DNA from 4 places in the Bacillus hominis genome. Region 2 is predicted to be linked to each of the others. Evidence: riboswitches for the same ligand, from Rfam matches in the RefSeq annotation. Region 2 holds a riboswitch; each other region holds the start of a gene.
What was found. Region 2 has a riboswitch for lysine ahead of lysA (diaminopimelate decarboxylase). Riboswitches for the same ligand answer to the same signal wherever they lie in the genome.

Region 1 (4,696 bases), 310 kb from region 2:
TACGTAATTCCTATTGCAACTGTCATTGGAGAAATGACGATGATAAACATAATAGCGTCATATAACTTACTTCCCCGTTCTCTTTTTCTTCCAAGTAAACCCGCTGATAACGGCAATAAAAATGCCGAGTAATGAAAGTGTGCAGCTGTGAGTAAAACAATGTCAGAACTAAAGTGCATAATTGAAAGTTTTGCTACAGAAGCAAAGAACCAAAAACCGCCTAGAAACAAATAAATAAACGCACTATCTATTGCTGTTTCTTCTAAAGGCTTCCATCCTCTTTCTAGCAACCTACTAACACCAAATAATGCAATAATTCCTGTATACATAAACCAAAGGAGTGCAAAGACAAAATGATTTGTTATGAAAGCTAGCATCGCGCTAATTGCTGCAATTGGATATAAAAACGATACGAATTTATAAAATAGTAACGATGATCCATTTCTTGTTCTTTTATCAATAATGCAAAAAGACATCGGTATAAATAGTAAAACGGATAATAATATAATTGCCTCAACTGGATTTACATTCGACCACTCATATATTAAAAAAACAATATAACAAGCAAGCCCAAATATTATATTTCTCATATCGTTTATTTCCTTTCCACAAATGTTCCCTTATATGAAAATAGCGAACCAATTAACGGGTTTCGTACTTGTACATGAATTCGAAAACATTGTAGTTCGTCATCAAAGCTTTCAACAATGTTTGCTTCTCCATACAAAAATTTCGGCAACGGAATTTTTCTTCCAAACATAAAAAACCATTGTTTCTTTGACGAAATATGCATTGCCCCTATCTCATCAATATGAAAATTCAACGTAGAAACGAGTATGTGCGGTTCACCAAAATAATCTACAATTTCATTTTCTGTTTCATCCAACTGCATAACCGCGTTAAAATATCTTTTCTTATTATGAAAATAAAAAGTACGATTCCACCGTACAAGTTCATTTCCATGTTCATCCCGCTCAGCGGTATTATGTATCGTAAATGGAACTTTCTTTCCCCGCTCGGAGAAAAACATTCGAAACTTCGATGCAATTTTCAATATCAATTTAACAAAAAAAGAGCCACCGTAAATTTCATCCATCTTTCCTTCTCCAGTAAAGCTATTTTCTTCGGTAATCTCATAGCGTTTCTGTAATTTTGGATGAAGTCTTTTATAAGAATTTCCTAGTAGTCTTTCATAAATATTAGCCATACATTATCACTTTCTCTTCCTCTTGCAATTTTTTGCACTCGGTAAATCAAAACTATTTATATAACCGACAATCGATACCCCCATAAGTAGAACGTTTAATGTAATTGGATTAAACGGCTCTGTAAAGCTTATGATATTTGTAAATCCAGCTGCTAATGTTAAGACTAGCAACAAAATAATATGCATTAAAAATAATTTTCGTTTTGGAAGTGGCAATATCCATACAACACCAAAAAATACTTCTAATAACCCAATTATTTTGAGAGCAAACATGCTATTTTCATTGGAACCAATAAGCATAGAAAGCATTTCCACTTCCTCTGGATGAGCAAAGATTATTTTCGGTACAATCCCTTGATATAACCATACGAAAGCAAATAAAAAACAAACGAGCCAATACGTAATCGTTCTTTTAATTAGCAAACTAGGATGAAGCCCCTTTTCTAACCATAATTTGAGGGCATCAAAGCTCCAAGCAGTCGCCCATCCTAATAAAGGTCGAAAAATATATGAATCAATTACATTTCCTATACGACCAAATCTCGTGTCATAATCATATTGCGTTTCAAAATGAATGTATTCTTTATTCGTTGTATACTTCCAATAACCACGCCCTATTTGTATAAGTGATAATGTATTATCTGTCCAAAATTTCAAAGAAGAAATTCTTTCACCAGTTTCTTTTCTTATTTCACCTATCGATTCACCTTCCCCAGCTATTTCAAGTCCAAATCCGATCTTTGTTTTATATAAAAACTGCTGCGGTTCTCCTTCTTTTTTCTCTAAATACGAAATTTCAGTAAAGCGAGCATCCCACTCTGTATGTATGTCTGGTTCTTGTGTATATTCCCATAGTTTTTCCATTGTTGTTTTCATTTCTGTTGCAACGTAAATAGGCTTTTTCTTACTCATTCCCCCACCTCCTAAGTACTATATTTTTAATGTACATGCAATGAATTTATTTTGCTACATTTTTCACAAACTTCTTTGTAAAAAAGAAAGAATTTAAAAAATATATAAAACACTTGATTCCCCCAAAAATTTGAATTATTATAAAACAAATGTTACCAACAACTTCATAATTCAAACACTCTCGCCTAAAACGTGAGATAGAGGTTGCAATACTTATGAGTATTCTAATGGAGACACAGAGATGTCTATGAAATTAGATGAAAGGAAGTGTTGCCGAAATCGATAAATTTCTCTGTATTTATCAATTGGGGCTGTTTTCGAATAGAAACAGAACTGTCATATATACAAAAGTGTATGTATGAAGAGCTATCTACAAAAAAGAGATATCATTTTTTATGATATTCCTTTTTTGGCGGTTTTTTTATTAGCTCCGTTTTCTGTTTCCCTTTTCCTGTAACAGCACCATCCTCACTTATTTGAGATGGTGTTTTTTGTTTTTTTCTCTGGTAACTACAGGAATATTGGGATTTATATATGTCCTAATCTATTCTTAAAAATGGACGAAAGAAGGAATTCGTAATGGAAACGATTGTACAAAAATTTGGTGGTACTTCTGTCGGAAGTGTTGAACGCATTCAACATGTAGCAAATTTAATTATTGAAGAATATGAACGAGGACATAGCATTGTCTCTGTCGTTTCAGCAATGGGAAAAAGTACGGATGAACTTGTAGCACTTGCTAACGCTATTACTGAAAATCCAAGTAAACGTGAAATGGATATGCTCCTATCTACAGGAGAACAAGTAACCATTTCATTATTAACAATGGCACTACAAACAAAAGGTTATAACGCAATTTCATTAACAGGATGGCAGGCTGGTATTACGACAGAATCTGTACATAATAGTGCACGGATTACTGATATTAATACTGGTCGTATTCAGTCTCACCTTACTGAAGGCACGATTGTTATAGTAGCTGGTTTCCAAGGAGTAAGTGAAGAAAATGAAATTACAACGCTTGGACGAGGTGGTTCTGATACAACTGCTGTCGCATTAGCTGCGGCACTAAAAGCAAAAAAATGTGATATTTATACAGATGTGACCGGCGTATATACGACTGATCCACGAGTTGTACAAGATGCTTATAAATTAGATGAAATTTCTTATGACGAAATGTTAGAACTTGCCAACCTTGGTGCTGGCGTATTACACCCACGCGCTGTCGAATTTGCTAAAAATCATAACGTAGTTTTAGAAGTTCGCTCAAGTATGGAACAAGAAAACGGAACAATTGTAAAAGGAGAATGTACCATGGAACAACAATCAATCGTTAAAGGTATTGCATTTGAGGATAATATTACACGCGTCACAATTAAAGGATTAGAACAAGGTGCACTTTCAACAGTTTTCTCTACATTAGCAGCAGCACATATTAATGTAGATATTATTATTCAAAGTATTACAAATGAAGGAACTGTCCACCTCTCCTTCTCAATCCATTCTAATGATTTAAGAGAAACATTAGAAGTATTGGAACAAAATCAAGAAGCACTTCACTATGAATCTGTAGAACATGAAAATCATTTAGCGAAAGTATCAATTGTAGGATCAGGTATGGTATCTAATCCAGGTGTCGCTGCGAATATGTTCACTACTTTAAAAGAAGGCGGTATTCATATTAAAATGGTGAGTACATCTGAAATTAAAGTATCAGTTGTCATTGACCGAATTCACTTAGTAGATGGTGTTGAAGCACTGCATCAATCATTTATGGCGAAAATTGAACCTTTAGTGCAAATGATTTAATTTCTGCCGGTAAAACTTACAACAAATTATATTAATCTATTTCCTTCCTATATAAATAGAAAGCTGTTCACATAGAATTTTAAAACTCTATGCAGACAGCTTTTTATCTTGTTATCAATATTCATAAATCACTATAAAACAATTAAATTATTCATTATATCCTTTCCTAGGAAATATACATGACTCTTCTCACTTCTTATCACAAATATCCTTTTGCTATTCTCCTTGAAAAAACAATCTATCTTCATTCAAAATAACTTTTTTCACGTCAGAGTAAAAAAGGGAGAGTAGCTCTTATTCCACAGCTACTCTCCCCCACACTTATATTAAAACAGATGAATGTTTTCTTTCTTGCAAGCTTCACGTAAATCGTCAGGCCATACAGAAGATTGAACTTCACCGATATGTGCTTTACGTAAGAAGTACATGCACATTCTTGATTGTCCAATACCACCGCCAATTGTTAATGGTAGTACATCTTCTAATATACCTTTATGGAAATCATACTCACGTTTAAAGTCATCACCAGTTTTCGTTAACTGCTCATCAAGTGATTTACTATCAACACGAATTCCCATTGATGATAATTCGAACGAAGCTTGTAATACTGGGTGCCAGAATAAAATGTCACCGTTTAATTTCCAATCGTCATAGTCAGCTGCACGTCCATCGTGTTTTTCACCTGAACGGAGTGCATCACCAATTCCGATAATAAAGACTGCACCGTGTTCTTTCGCAATTGCATGTTCACGATCTTTCGGCGTTAAT
Region 2 (4,696 bases):
TCCTAGTTTTCCGATATATTTAATTATTTTTCTTTTTTTAAAAGGAGTTGCCTTTACTAGACAACTCCTTCTTTCTCATTCACACCAGCTCTTTAATACGTATGCGATCGTTCCCAATAATATTTTCATATGTTTCACGCTCTACAACAATTTGTGATGTCCCACCTTTTGCAAAAACGACAGCTGGTCTACGAATACGATTATAATTATTCGCCATCGAGTACCCATATGCACCTGTACATGAAATCGCTAGTAAATCAGAAGAAGCAACTTTCGGGAGATTAATATCCCAAATAAGCATATCTCCACTTTCACAGCATTTCCCAGCAATCGAAACGAGTTCCTCATTTTCATCATTTCCTCGATTCGCCAACATTGCCTCATAACGAGCTCCATATAGAGCCGGTCTTAAATTATCTGTCATTCCACCATCGACTGAAACATATTTTCGAATGCCAGGAATATCTTTCACCGATCCGACTGTATAAAGTGTTGTTCCAGCATCACCTACGATACTACGACCTGGTTCAATCCATATTTCTGGAAGCGGATATTCACATAGTGTAAATTGTTCGCTTATCGTACTCGTTACAGCGTGCACATACGTTTCAAGTGTTAACGGTGTATCTGATTCCGTATAACGTATACCGAAACCTCCGCCCACATTTAATACTTTCATCACATAATGTGTTCGCTCTCTCACTTCTTCTAAAAATTGGCGGAGTACTTCAATTGCTCGAACAAATCCAGCCGTTTCAAATATTTGGGATCCAATATGCGAGTGAATTCCTAACACATTATAATTTGATTTTTGCAAGGCAAGCTCAATTGCTTGCATCGCTTGACCATTTGAAACACCAAATCCAAATTTCGAATCCTCTTGACCTGTTGTTATATATTCGTGTGTATGTGCCTCTACTCCAGGCGTTACACGGATTAATATGTTCACAAATTTCCCATGTTGCACTGCTAAATCATGTAAAATTTCTAATTCTAAGAAATTGTCTACTACAAAACAACCGATATTTGCCTGAAGAGCCATAATCATTTCTTCTTCTGTTTTATTATTTCCGTGAAAATGAATACGCGATGCAGGAAACCCTGCTTGGAGCGCAGTATATAATTCTCCTCCAGAAACAACATCTAAAGACATATTCTCTTCACGAGCTACTCGGCACATCTCCATGCACAAGAACGCCTTGCTAGCATATGCTACTTGATAAGAGAAACCACTTTCTTTAAAAGCACGATGAAACGCACGACATTTCCCTCGAATTGACTCTTCATCGTATACATAAAGTGGTGTTCCGTATTCTTTTGCTAGTTGCGTCGTATCGCACCCTCCAATTTCTAAGTGTCCTTGCCCATTGATTCGGCTTGTGCCGTGTAAATACATTTGAATTCCTCCCTTATTTCCTCTAAAACTCATAACCCCAATCTTCTATTCATTGCAGCACGCTTTTAGATAGACAAAAAACGCGCGGAACAATGTTCACACGCGTTTCTTATTAGGAAAAATATATATTGAAAAAATAAACGAGTTGTTATCTTCTCAAATAAGAAACCGCATCAACATCTCCAAATAGCTCTCCATAAAATAAATATTATGACAGTACTACATTTATTCAATGTAGTCCCAATATAAGAATAAGGTGGTCATTCTTATATTTCGGCAATAGTCCCTTTCAACCTATGATCACAGATTCCACTAAATCTCACATAGCTTACTCTTTCCTATCGCGGCCTCTACCTTTGAGAGTAGATGAGGTAAGTCTATTTAATTTTCAAACATCTAATGTTGCTATTAACAATACCAAAGGAACATTTTATTTGTCAAACAATTTTTTATATTGTTTTTTTACAGTTTAGTTTCGCATCGTTTGGTAAGCGCTTTACTATAATCTTTGTTACTTCCCATTCGCCTTCTTCGTTATTAAATGTAATTGCTACTTTTTCAAATGGGGGAAGAATTTTCCCTCCAACCTGTTCATACTTCGTTACTTCAATAATTGCTTGAAATAAATATGTACCACTATACACTTTTTTTATACTAATAATTTTAGGACATTGATAAGGTTTCAAGGTCCCATATTGTTTTTCAATTGCTTTATTTATTTTTGGAAATAAAACAGAATAAAGTGCATCTTCCATAAGGGGTGCATCATATTGGGCTATTGACACACTCGGTGAAGCAAAAAGCATAAAACTAATGCATACTATAAAATATAATAATTTTCGCATCATAACCTCCTTATCATTACGCAATACTTTCCATGTTTAACGAATGATAATAATCATACATAGAAATTCCATTTTATTGTCTCCCACTTCGCTTTTTCTACTCAATTGTTGCAAAAAAGGCCCACAACCCTCTTTTATTTTCGTATAATGATACTCATAGTATAATAATCATAATAATAAAGGACTGTTCGTATATATAAAGTGAGACACTTTTCAAACAAACTCACAGGAACTGTCATGATTTTAAGAGAGGAGTATATTATGCTAAAACATTTGTTTCCAAAACTGCGATTTGCACTCGTTGCAGTCGTTTTATTATGGATTAAAACATATATTGTGTACAAGCTAGCATTCGATATTAAAATTGATAACTTCTTTGAAGAATTTATGCTTTTTATTAATCCACTAGCTTCATTACTTTTATTTTTCGGTTTCGCTTTACTTGCATCTAAGCACCGCAACCGAATTATTATTGGAATTAGTTTTGTTCTGTCATTTATTTTATTTGGAAATGCAATGTTTTACGGGTTTTATGATGATTTCGTTACTTTCCCCGTTTTATTCCAAACAAATAATATGGCTGATTTAGGAACGAGCATTAAAGAACTCTTTACGTATAAAACATTACTTTTATTTGCGGATGCAATTATTTTAATGTTTATATCACGTAAATTCCCGGCATTTTGTGACAAAACACCACTTTCACGCTCTGAAAAGCGAACTTTCTTTAGTGGTGTAACAGCGATATTGGCACTGCAAATTGTCGTTTCAGTTATTTATAAGCCACAAATGTTCTCACGCTCATTTGACCGTCAAACTGTCGTGAAAAATTTAGGTTTATACACATATCATCTATTTGATATTACACTCCAATCTAAATCTTCAGCTGAACGTGTATTTGCAAGTGGGGACGGATTCTCTGAGATTAAAAACTATACTGACGCAAAAGATAAACACGTAGATAAAAACTTATTTGGAGCTGCAAAAGGGAAAAATGTAATTTTAATTTCAATGGAATCTACACAAAGTTTTGTTATTAATAAAAAAATAAATGGAAAAGAAATCACTCCATTTTTAAACGAATTTATTAAAGATAGTTTTTATTTCGATAACTTCTATCATCAAACTGGACAAGGTAAAACTTCTGATGCTGAATTTATCGTGGAAAACTCACTTTATCCGTTAGATCGTGGTTCTGTGTTCTTTACTCATGCAACAAATGAATATACAGCCACACCAGAACAATTAAAGAAATACGGATATTCTTCTGCTGTCTTCCATTCAAACGATAAAACATTTTGGAATCGTGATGTAATGTATCCTGCACTTGGATATGATCGCTATTTTAATTTAAATGATTACGTAGGCACGGAACAAATGTCTGTCGGTTGGGGATTAAAAGATAAAGAGTTCTTTGAGCAATCTATTCCAAAACTAAAATCTTTACCGCAGCCGTTCTATACAAAATTTATTACTTTAACAAACCATTTTCCGTTTCTTCTAAATCCAGAAGATCAATATGTTGATGAGTTTAATTCGGAAAGTGCTGTTTTAAACCGCTACTTCCCAACAGTTCGTTACACAGATGAAGCTCTTAAATTATTTATTAATCAATTAAAGGCAGAAGGACTGTACGACAATTCCGTTATTGTCATTTATGGTGATCATTACGGTATTTCCGAAAACCATAACGCAGCTATGGCTCAGTTCCTTGGGAAAGACGCTATTACACCGTTTGATGCGATGCAATTACAACGCGTCCCTCTCATCATTCATGTACCTGGTCAAGAAGGAAAAGTCATTTCTAAAGTATCCGGTCAAATCGATATTAAACCAACGCTGCTTCATTTACTTGGTATTAAAACGAATCAATCAGTTGAATTTGGAACTGACTTATTTATAAAAGAAAAAGATCCACTTATGGTAATGCGCGATGGTAGTTTTGTAACAGAGGATTATGTGTATACAAAAAATGTGTGCTACAAAAAAAGCTCAGGTGAAGAGGCAGATGTATCACTATGTCAGCCGTATATTGAAAAAGCAAAAACAGATTTAAAACTCTCTGACAAACTGATTTATGGAGATTTATTACGATTCGATCCTAACAATCGATATAAAACTGGAACGATGACAACGAAATTTGAATAATGTAGGAAGCAACTTTGTGAAAAGTTGCTTCTTTTTTACTTACACTTCAAATCTTTCACAAATTGGGAATTTCTTTCGTATGAGAAAGAAATTTATGGTATGATAAAATAAGTAAACTTTCATACACTAATTAAGAATTTATAACAGAAAGCAAGGGATCAGATTTTGTATAGAGCAGCTATTCCAAACTTATTTACGCTCGGAAATTTATATAGCGGATTTTTATCAATCGGCTATGCATCTTTAGGATATTATAAATCAGCTGCTATTTTAGTACTTATCGGGATGATGTTAGATAGTCTTGATG
Region 3 (4,696 bases), 540 kb from region 2:
TTGCAAAAATGAACGGGGCATTAGGAGTTATGTTAGGTTCATTTATTGCATCTTGGGGCATGAGTGCTCTGTACTTTATTGTTGGTATAAGCAGTATTTTATTATTTATGAAGGCGATAGGGAAAGAGAAATATCAAGATGAAGGGAAGGTTTCTCAGATTGGATAAAGTGAAATGATATAAAAAGCGAATCAGTTATAATGAGAAGCGCTTTTTATATCATTTTTAAAACGGATCAACTTCAGCTAAATTTGGATTGGTATTCATAATAGGGCTCCCATCTATTTATTTTGTATGTGCGAAATCATTATTTAACTTATGGATAGGAATTATATAGTCATTTTCACTATATGAGAACTGCCTATGAAAAGTGATTAGAAATTTTGGGACGAAAAAAGAGGCTGTGATGTGCAGCCTCTTTTTCGTTAAAATGAAGAAATCCTCTTCTTCGTTTTTGGTACGATAATAAATTTAATCCAGAGCATCCCAATTACTACAATGATCAAACTATGTAGTAATTGTCCTGTAGCAACAAGTACAACAGCCGAAAAAACGATTAATTGAATGCTTATTAAGATGAAAATTAAGCTGAGAAATTGATTCATTCTTTCTTCAATAGTAATTGGATATAATGCTACAATAATATTTCCCGAAAAATATTTCCACAGAGAACGAAGCTGCATAGAAATCATATATAGCACGACATAAGCGATAGCACCTTTTACGTATATATTCGGAACAAAATATAGGGTGAAAGCACCGATTAACCCTAAGCGAATATATATACCGAAATAATCATTACCACGTAAAAACGCTAGTGTATGTAAATAGAAGAACGTTGCTCGTTTTTTATGTAGTAAAGGTTCGATCCAATTTGTAAGCCATTTTCTGCTGTTTACTTGTTTTTTTAGTTGCGGCACATCAGTAAAGATGCTAGCGAATTGATAAAAGCGTATGTCCAATTTTTCTTCTTGTTCGATTATGTAATCCCACGGTATTCGTTTTGTAGGTTGTTTTTTCGTATATAGAAGTAGGAAAGCAAGAAGTAATAGTAAGCCGCCTAGCACAATGATATTTGCAACATAAAACAGCATGTAAATGATAAGTGCGTTACAAGCAATACGAATGATAAGCCATATGTTTTTTTCATGACTATCACGCCATACCCAATGTATGTATATGTTCCAGCCTTTAATAACCATTAAAATGATAAAGATTGTACATAAAAAAGGTACAGTTAATTGTAATGATTGCATGGCAAGAGGTACGATAATAAGGAACGTAAATATAAGCGGGAAAAGCTGAATGATGTAATTATATAGAAGAGATTTTTTAAAATAGGATGTTAATTTCTCTTCTAGTGCTAGTAAATAGACGGCGTCAGGTTTTTGAATAAATGTGCGAATTGGGCATCTCGTTATAATGAGTGTAAGTACGATTGTGATGAGTAATAAAGATATTCCTTTAGAAGGATCCGTTTTAAGAAACTTGGCGTAATAATATGCACCTACACATGAGACGAAGATGAAGCTATATAGTAAACCGTTAATCATACGTGCAAAATATGTGATGGCATTTTGAATATGTTGTTGAAAGCGAGAGCTCCATAGTGATTCGATTGACATGTTTTTCACCTCTTTTTTCTATTATATATGTTTTATTAAGCAAAAAACGAGCAAATTGCGTTACGCAACTTGCTCGTTTTTCTTTTCTTTATTTTTTTTCTGATCACGATTCATTAATGGATAGAAGGCAAAGCCAATTACGAATAGACCAATTCCGAGAAGGAATGTTTTAATATCGGATGCGCCTGTTTTAATAACCCATAGTGCATAGCAAAGTGCGATAACTGCGACTATGCCATCTGTAATTCTTGCCCGCATTTCATTTTTATACGTTTCACCAGTTGCGACTAGTTTTAACTGGAAGATTGGTGAAACGAGATATGGAATGAGATAGGCCAGTGTTGATACGGTAATAACGAATGTATAAGCTTCCGCAATGGTTCCTGATAATGTTGAGAATAAGAACACTTGCGACATAATGTTTGTTAATCGTAGTGAATGAATTGGACTTCCTTTTTTATTTGTTTTTGCGAAGAAGGAAGGGAAGAAACCTTCTTTTGCTGCTTGATAAGGTACTTCTGAGCTTAATAAAATCCAGCCTAATATGGAACCGAATAGGGAAGTAAGAGCAAGTAATGCCATAAGTTTCCCGCCGCCGTGACCCATTGCAGCGTTTAATGCATCTGCTAATGGACGTTCAGAAGCTTGTAATTTATCAACGTGAAGTACACCCATTGTTAAAATTGTAATTCCTAAATAAATTGCAACTGTTATTAGTAAACCAGCAACAGTCGCACGTTTTACCGTTTTGGGAGAGGTAGCTCGGTTTGATAAAAGAACGGCTGATTCAATCCCGATAAATGCCCAAAGTGTTGTAAGAGCAGCTAAGTTTACTTGTGAAAGGAGACCATGTGATACGCCTTCTTTATCGATCATCGGTGTGTACCATTGCCCAAATTTTGAAGCTTCGAATGCAAATAACGTAACAATGATGAATAGAAGGAATCCGGTTACTTTCGTTGTTGTTGCAAGGAAGTTTAATTTCCCAGCGCCGTTTACACCGTTTGTTAAAATTAAATGTGTGCCCCATAGTAAGACAGAACAAATAGTAAATGTAATTAGTTTTCCAACTTCTATATTGAAAGAGCCGATTGAAAACAATAGTCGTGTATCTTTCATAATCGGGAAGAAGAGCGATAAATATCCCGCAAAAGATGTGATAATGGCAACGTTACTTGCCCAGTTTGCAACCCAATATCCCCATACTATGCTGAAACCAGCCATTTTTTTCTTTTTTGGTGATGAGAATAAAGCATATGCATGACTTTGTGGTCCTGTCGTTAAATCAGGACGACGAATTGCTAAATTACCGAAAACAAGAGCTAGCATTAAAACACCAAACCCTGTTGTTAACCAAGCTAAAGTAACACCGAGAGGGCTAGCTGTTTGTGCCAACGTACTTGGCACCATGAAAATACCAGCGCCAACCATGTTACCGACAACGAAAGCTGTTAGTACCCAAAAGCCCCATTTTTTTTGTTGCATAGAAAATACCTCCAAAGTTAGTATAACCAAGTCAAGCGAGGAGATATGTATGTCTTCCGATTAGGGAAGAGAAGTTCCAAACAAAACAAAAAAAGCACGTAATTTGCCGCTACATGCTTTCTATCTTATAAGAAACCCACGACATACCTCTCGATAGCTCTCCACAAACGAAACGTTTGTGACAGTTCTGCACTTATTAAATGCAGACCCAGCAAGTGTGCATGGTGGACACGACTTACTTCGGCAATCATTCCTTTCTCATTTCTTCATCAATGCCACTACATCTCCTGAAATGATACTCTTAATGACTGCAACCTCTACCTCACCGAGATACGAATGAGGATTTAAATATTAAATTAACGTATTTAAGAGTAACAAATGAATTTTTATACGTCAATGGATATAGCAATAATCAGATTATAGAGAAGAGTTTGTGATTAAAAGGGAGAGGGATTATTATGTAATATTGAATTTTCATAATATAATAAATGTTATTAGCGCTAGATGATTGAAAAGGGGATGAAGTATATGTCTACATGTCATAAACATTCAGTAATAGGTGTGTTAGATTCGGGAGTTGGGGGATTAACAGTTGCGAGTGAGATTATGCGTCAATTGCCTAAAGAGAGCATTTACTATATTGGTGATAATGAGCGTTGTCCGTATGGGCCAAGAAGTGTAGAGGAGGTACAATCTTTCATATTTGAAATGGTTGAGTTCCTCAAGCAGTTTCCATTAAAAGCTTTAGTGGTAGCATGTAATACTGGTGCAGCTGCTGCATTGACTGATTTGCAAGAAGCACTTTCTATTCCAGTTATTGGCGTTATACATCCGGGAGCAAGAGCTGCAATTAAAGTGACAAAGAAAGGGAGAATTGGAGTAATTGGAACTGTAGGTACGATAAAATCTAATATGTACGAACAAGCATTACACGAGCTGGATACATATTTGGAAGTGCATAGTCATGCATGTCCGACTTTAGCTACAGTTGTAGAAAATCAATTAGAAGACACAGCATATGTAATGCAGCAAGTGAAACAAGGTTTACTGCCATTAACGAAAGAAGATATAGATACGTTAATTCTTGGGTGTACGCATTATCCACTGTTAGAGTCCTATATAAAAAAGGAGTTAGGAGAGGCTGTGACGATTATTAGTTCTGCAGAAGAAACAGCGATAGAGTTAAGCACCATTTTACAGCACAAAGGAATTCTGTCTGACAATCTTAATCCAAAGCATCGATTTTTTACGACAGGCTCTGTTTCATCATTTGAACATATTGCTGAGCGATGGCTAGGGTATCAAATTTCTGTAGAATGTGTGAATTTACCTATGGAAAAACAACTCGTGAACTAAATTGTATAAAAAGAAGCTGATCTAAAACTAGATCAGCTTCTACATATAAGATTAAACTAAGTTTAATACAGTTACTTTTTCGCGTGTCATAGACTCAAGGCTCTTACGAATACCTTGTGCGCCCATACCTGAACCTTTTACACCGATGAATGGGAAGTGGTCAGGGCCGCGCTCTGTGCGTCCGTTAATTTGAACAGAACCAGTTTCGATTTTGTTAGCAATTGCAAATGC
Region 4 (4,696 bases), 1.4 Mb from region 2:
TCGTTTCTTCTTTCTGCATCTGTTTCATTCCACTGTATAAAGAATGGTAATTTCGGTCCGTTCTCTTCTTGTTTTACGAATAACATTTTCCATTCTAAAAGTCTGCCATCTTGTCTCATACGTTTCCCTTCAAATGGCCCTATCGTATGTAAACCGTGCTTACTCAACTTATCTGCCAGTTCTTCAATGGCATCTGTTCGGATTGCGATTTGTAGCATTCCTTCTCCATTTTGTAATTTCACCACTGTTTCTTGTACTAATGGATTGTCTGCTTCTTTCGCTTTTTCTTCATGCTGAACAGCTAAAAATTCTATATATGATAAATCAAAATAACATAAACTATTCCAAGTACCCCAATTCATATGCTCTCCGCCTAATGCAGTATGAAATCCAAGCTCCTGCATTTGTTTTGCCGCTTCCTCTGGTGTACAATGCACCGCGTGAACGAGATGATCAAATAGTAACATGTCTTTCTCCCCTTTCTCTCCATCCTTTTATTGTATATTTTATTTTTCTTTCATTCAATTCAAAAAACTTTAAAACCTAGTTGATTTATAAGATTAATATGTATTATAATGAAACAAATTTATATATTGCTGATTGGAAAAACCAAAGGCACTTTTCTCATATGGGAAAAGTGCCTTTTTATTTATTTATTATTACAGGGGGATTATTTATGCAGAAATTAATTGTCTTTGCTATTATTGGATTTTTCGCTCAATTGATTGATGGAGCACTTGGAATGGCGTACGGAGTAACGTCTTCCTCTTTATTACTAATGTTTGGTATCGCACCGGCTGTTGCATCTGCATCGGTTCATTTAGCTGAAGTCGTTACAACTGCGGCTTCTGGTGCATCTCACATACGATTTGGAAACGTTGATAAATATACAGTTTCTAGACTTACATTACCTGGAGCAATTGGCGCATTTGTTGGGGCATGTTTTTTAAGTAATTTACCTGGCGATGTAATTAAACCGTACATTTCCTTATTTTTATTTACTTTAGGGGTTTATATTTTATTACGATTCATCATTCAAAAACAAATTGTTTCTTCAAATAAGCGTATGTCTGCTAAACAACTTGTGCCGCTCGGTCTGTTCGCAGGATTCGTTGATTCAACTGGCGGTGGTGGCTGGGGACCTATTACGACACCTGTTCTTCTTGCAAGAGGAAATGATGCTAGAAAAGTTATTGGATCTGTAGATACGAGCGAATTTCCTGTTTCACTCGCTGCAACAATCGGCTTTTTCATCTCACTTGGTTGGGAACAAATAAGCTGGGTTTGGGTATTTGCCCTAATGCTCGGTGGTATTGTTGCCGCACCAATCGCCGCATGGTTAGTACGCATCGTTCCTTCGCATTTACTTGGCGTACTCGTTGGCGGACTTATTATCTTTACGAATATACGTACATTACTTACATCATTTAAAGTTGATCCAACTATTATTACACTTTCTTATGTTGTAGTTGGTCTTATCGTTATTATCTCTATTTTCATTTCTGTCCGTAACCACTCGAAACATTCAACAATTGGATACCCAACAGATCAAAAACAAATGCTACCATAATTACGTAAAATACCGCCCGATTTACTTCGAGCGGTATTCTTTATTTTCAATCTTCCAATTTATCATCGTTTCAGTACTATTTACTCTTTTCATATGTAATTTCTCTAATACACGAATTGAACTATTGTTATCAAAGAGTGTCTCCGCCATAATCGTTTCTACTTCTCCTGTCTGAAAAGCCCACTTTATTAATTCGTCTACAGATTCTGTAGCATAACCTTTATTCCAATATTTCTCAATAAATCCGTAACCAATTTCTACTGTATGATTCTCGTTCGGTCTCCCTTTAAATCCTATATCACCTAAAACGATGTCATCTTCTTTCCGAATAACATACCACGCGCCCCACGGTAATAAATCCGCATCTTGTTTCACATTTTCTATATGCCCTAAAATATGCGGGCCACTATTGTATCCTTGATTATTAGCAATGTGAACATTCTCTTCTGTACACGGCACTATATGTAATCTTTCCGTTTTTAATTTCATTATTATTTCCCCTTTTCACTTAAAAGATAGGTTAATCATAACAAAAAAACATGATTTCAACATCAATGTCGAATTATATTTTCTGAATTTCCTTTCATTTTTAAAGGGTTTTTCATTATTTTTTGCGAAACATTTGTATAACAATTTTTTCTTTGCTTATCGTTACATAAAAGTAGGTTCGGGTGGAGTTTTGCAAACGTTTCCTAAACAATAACCGATAATTTTTGACTTTTCCTAACAAAATTCCTTGCAATATTTTCAGAAAGTCATTACAATTGCCATATATTAAAAATCTTAGCAATATATAAATCCTCATCAGTCCGATGAGGTAGAGGTTGCGACTTTTAAAAGTAGAACGGACGAGACACAGAGAATGTCACCGACCCCGTTTGAAAGGAAAAGTTGCCGAAGTTTATATTTCTTCTCTGGAAATATGGGCTGGGGCTGTCTCCGAAAGGAACAGAACTGTCACGTTTACAAAATTACCGTGTAAACGTGGGGTGCTATCTTAACGGAAGGGTATGATGGGGTGGTTATTTGTGAAACGTTCCGCCAAATTCCTTTGGCGGTTTTTTGTACTTTTCTCCCCCCGCTCCTTCCTATCTTACAAGAAAAGGAGTGTTGAACATGAATAGCGCAACGAATCAAACTACCTCTAAAACACAAACTGCACAAGGAAAAGGTGAATTAAAACGTAGTTTAAAATCAAGGCACCTTACGATGATTTCTCTCGGTGGTACAATTGGTACCGGATTATTTCTTGCCAGCGGTGGTGTAATCCACACAGCTGGACCTGGTGGTGCACTAATCGCATACGCCGCAATTGGAATTATGGTTTACTTTTTAATGACAAGCTTAGCTGAACTCGCAGCTTACATGCCTGTTACTGGATCTTTTAGTACGTATGCAACAAAATTTGTTGATCCATCACTTGGTTTTGCACTTGGATGGAACTATTGGTATAACTGGGCGATTACAATTGCTGCTGAACTAGCTGCTGTAACATTAATTATGAAATTTTGGTTCCCAGATACCCCTTCTCTTATTTGGAGTGGATTATGTTTAGCTATTATTTTCCTCTTAAACTATTTATCTGTTAAAGGGTTTGGTGAATCTGAATATTGGTTCGCACTTATTAAAGTAGTTACTATTATTATCTTTTTAATTGTCGGCTTCATGATGATTTTTGGAATTATGGGCGGCGAATCTGTTGGATTTAAAAACTTCACTGTTGCAGATGCACCATTTAACGGCGGTATTATGGCAATTATCGGTGTATTTATGGCCGCTGGATTCTCATTCCAAGGAACTGAATTATTAGGAGTAGCTGCTGGTGAAACTGCTGATCCAGAGCGTAATATTCCAAAAGCAATTCGTTCGATCTTTTGGCGTATTCTTTTATTCTATATCCTTGCGATTCTCGTTATCGGTTTATTAATTCCTTACACAACTGAAAGCCTTGCCGCAAGTGATGTAACAGTAAGTCCATTTACACTTATTTTTGAAAAAGCGGGCGTTGCCTTCGCTGCTTCTGTTATGAACGCTGTTATTTTAACGGCCGTTTTATCTGCTGGTAACTCTGGTATGTATGCATCAACTCGTATGCTTTGGGATTTAGCTCGCCAAGGAAAAGCACCAAAGTTCTTAGGTAAATTGGATAGCCGCGGCGTACCTGTTAACGCATTAATCGTAACATCGATTGTCGGTAGTATCGCTTTCATTGCTTCTTTATTCGGTGACGGCGTTGTATACATTTGGTTATTAAACGCATCCGGAATGTCTGGCTTTATCGCATGGGTTGGAATTGCAATTAGTCATTATCGTTTCCGTAAAGCATATATCGCACAAGGAAAAGATTTAAAAGACTTACCTTATCGAGCAAAATGGTTCCCGTTCGGTCCAATCTTTGCATTTGCACTTTGTGTCATTGTCATTTTAGGACAAAACTATGGCGCATTTACGGGAGAATCTATCGATTGGAACGGTGTATTCGTTTCTTACATCGGTTTACCACTTTTCTTAGTACTATGGTTAGGATATAAATTTACGAAGAAAACAAAAGTGATTCCTCTTGATAAATGTGAACTAAAATAAAGTAAAACGAGCAAACAGTTCATGTTTGCTCGTTTTTTATTACAACCCTCTTTACTTCCCTATTTCTTTTGTTTTTGCAATAATAAAGGAAATATACATAAAGGTTGGGATTACATGAACATTCGTATTACTGATGAAGCAAAAGCAGCTATACATAGATTAGAACGTGAAAGCAAAAAAATCGTTCGTATTAGAGGAACAATGACAAACTCTTGCAGTATTTTCGTTGATGTGGATTTAATTTGGGATACATATAATGCGGATGATGTTGTATATGAAGATGAACAGCTTATTGTACAAATGGACTCATTTACGAAAGACTACACTGGTGATACGGTGAAACTTGATTATAAGACGACTGGTTTTAGTATTACGACGCCTAGTGAGACGTTGGTTTATGGATTGTCGGTTAAAAAATAAAAATTATTTTCATTTGACCAATGAGGTGAAAAAATGGGTAAATATGTTCCATTGAAATTTTTATTTAATGAAGAATTAGCAGAAAAAATGGCTGATTCTATTTCTAAACATGATTCTAATTTC

Region 1: another riboswitch for lysine. It lies ahead of QUF93_RS10950 (aspartate kinase); the one in region 2 lies ahead of lysA (diaminopimelate decarboxylase).
Region 3: another riboswitch for lysine. It lies ahead of QUF93_RS06695 (amino acid permease); the one in region 2 lies ahead of lysA (diaminopimelate decarboxylase).
Region 4: another riboswitch for lysine. It lies ahead of QUF93_RS16940 (amino acid permease); the one in region 2 lies ahead of lysA (diaminopimelate decarboxylase).

What each region holds. Positions count from the first base shown of each region.
Region 1 is NZ_JAUCFS010000005.1:1,663,280-1,667,975, reverse strand. Features, by position in the region: gene QUF93_RS10965 (YndJ family protein) at 1-590, opposite strand, end outside; gene QUF93_RS10960 (DUF4166 domain-containing protein) at 596-1,207, opposite strand; gene QUF93_RS10955 (DoxX-like family protein) at 1,214-2,119, opposite strand; lysine riboswitch at 2,310-2,496, shown strand; gene QUF93_RS10950 (aspartate kinase) at 2,699-3,928, shown strand; gene asnA (aspartate--ammonia ligase) at 4,255-4,696, opposite strand, start outside.
Region 2 is NZ_JAUCFS010000005.1:1,355,815-1,360,510, reverse strand. Features, by position in the region: gene lysA (diaminopimelate decarboxylase) at 80-1,396, opposite strand; lysine riboswitch at 1,576-1,757, opposite strand; gene QUF93_RS09315 (DUF3888 domain-containing protein) at 1,846-2,241, opposite strand; gene QUF93_RS09310 (LTA synthase family protein) at 2,503-4,389, shown strand; gene pssA (CDP-diacylglycerol--serine O-phosphatidyltransferase) at 4,555-4,696, shown strand, end outside.
Region 3 is NZ_JAUCFS010000005.1:820,484-825,179, forward strand. Features, by position in the region: gene QUF93_RS06685 (MDR family MFS transporter) at 1-167, shown strand, start outside; gene QUF93_RS06690 (ABC transporter permease) at 425-1,624, opposite strand; gene QUF93_RS06695 (amino acid permease) at 1,685-3,109, opposite strand; lysine riboswitch at 3,256-3,437, opposite strand; gene racE (glutamate racemase) at 3,638-4,465, shown strand; gene gapN (NADP-dependent glyceraldehyde-3-phosphate dehydrogenase) at 4,517-4,696, opposite strand, start outside.
Region 4 is NZ_JAUCFS010000005.1:2,784,843-2,789,538, forward strand. Features, by position in the region: gene QUF93_RS16925 (VOC family protein) at 1-467, opposite strand, end outside; gene QUF93_RS16930 (sulfite exporter TauE/SafE family protein) at 566-1,570, shown strand; gene QUF93_RS16935 (GNAT family N-acetyltransferase) at 1,592-2,059, opposite strand; lysine riboswitch at 2,381-2,573, shown strand; gene QUF93_RS16940 (amino acid permease) at 2,687-4,153, shown strand; gene QUF93_RS16945 (iron-sulfur cluster biosynthesis family protein) at 4,268-4,573, shown strand; gene QUF93_RS16950 (DNA alkylation repair protein) at 4,607-4,696, shown strand, end outside.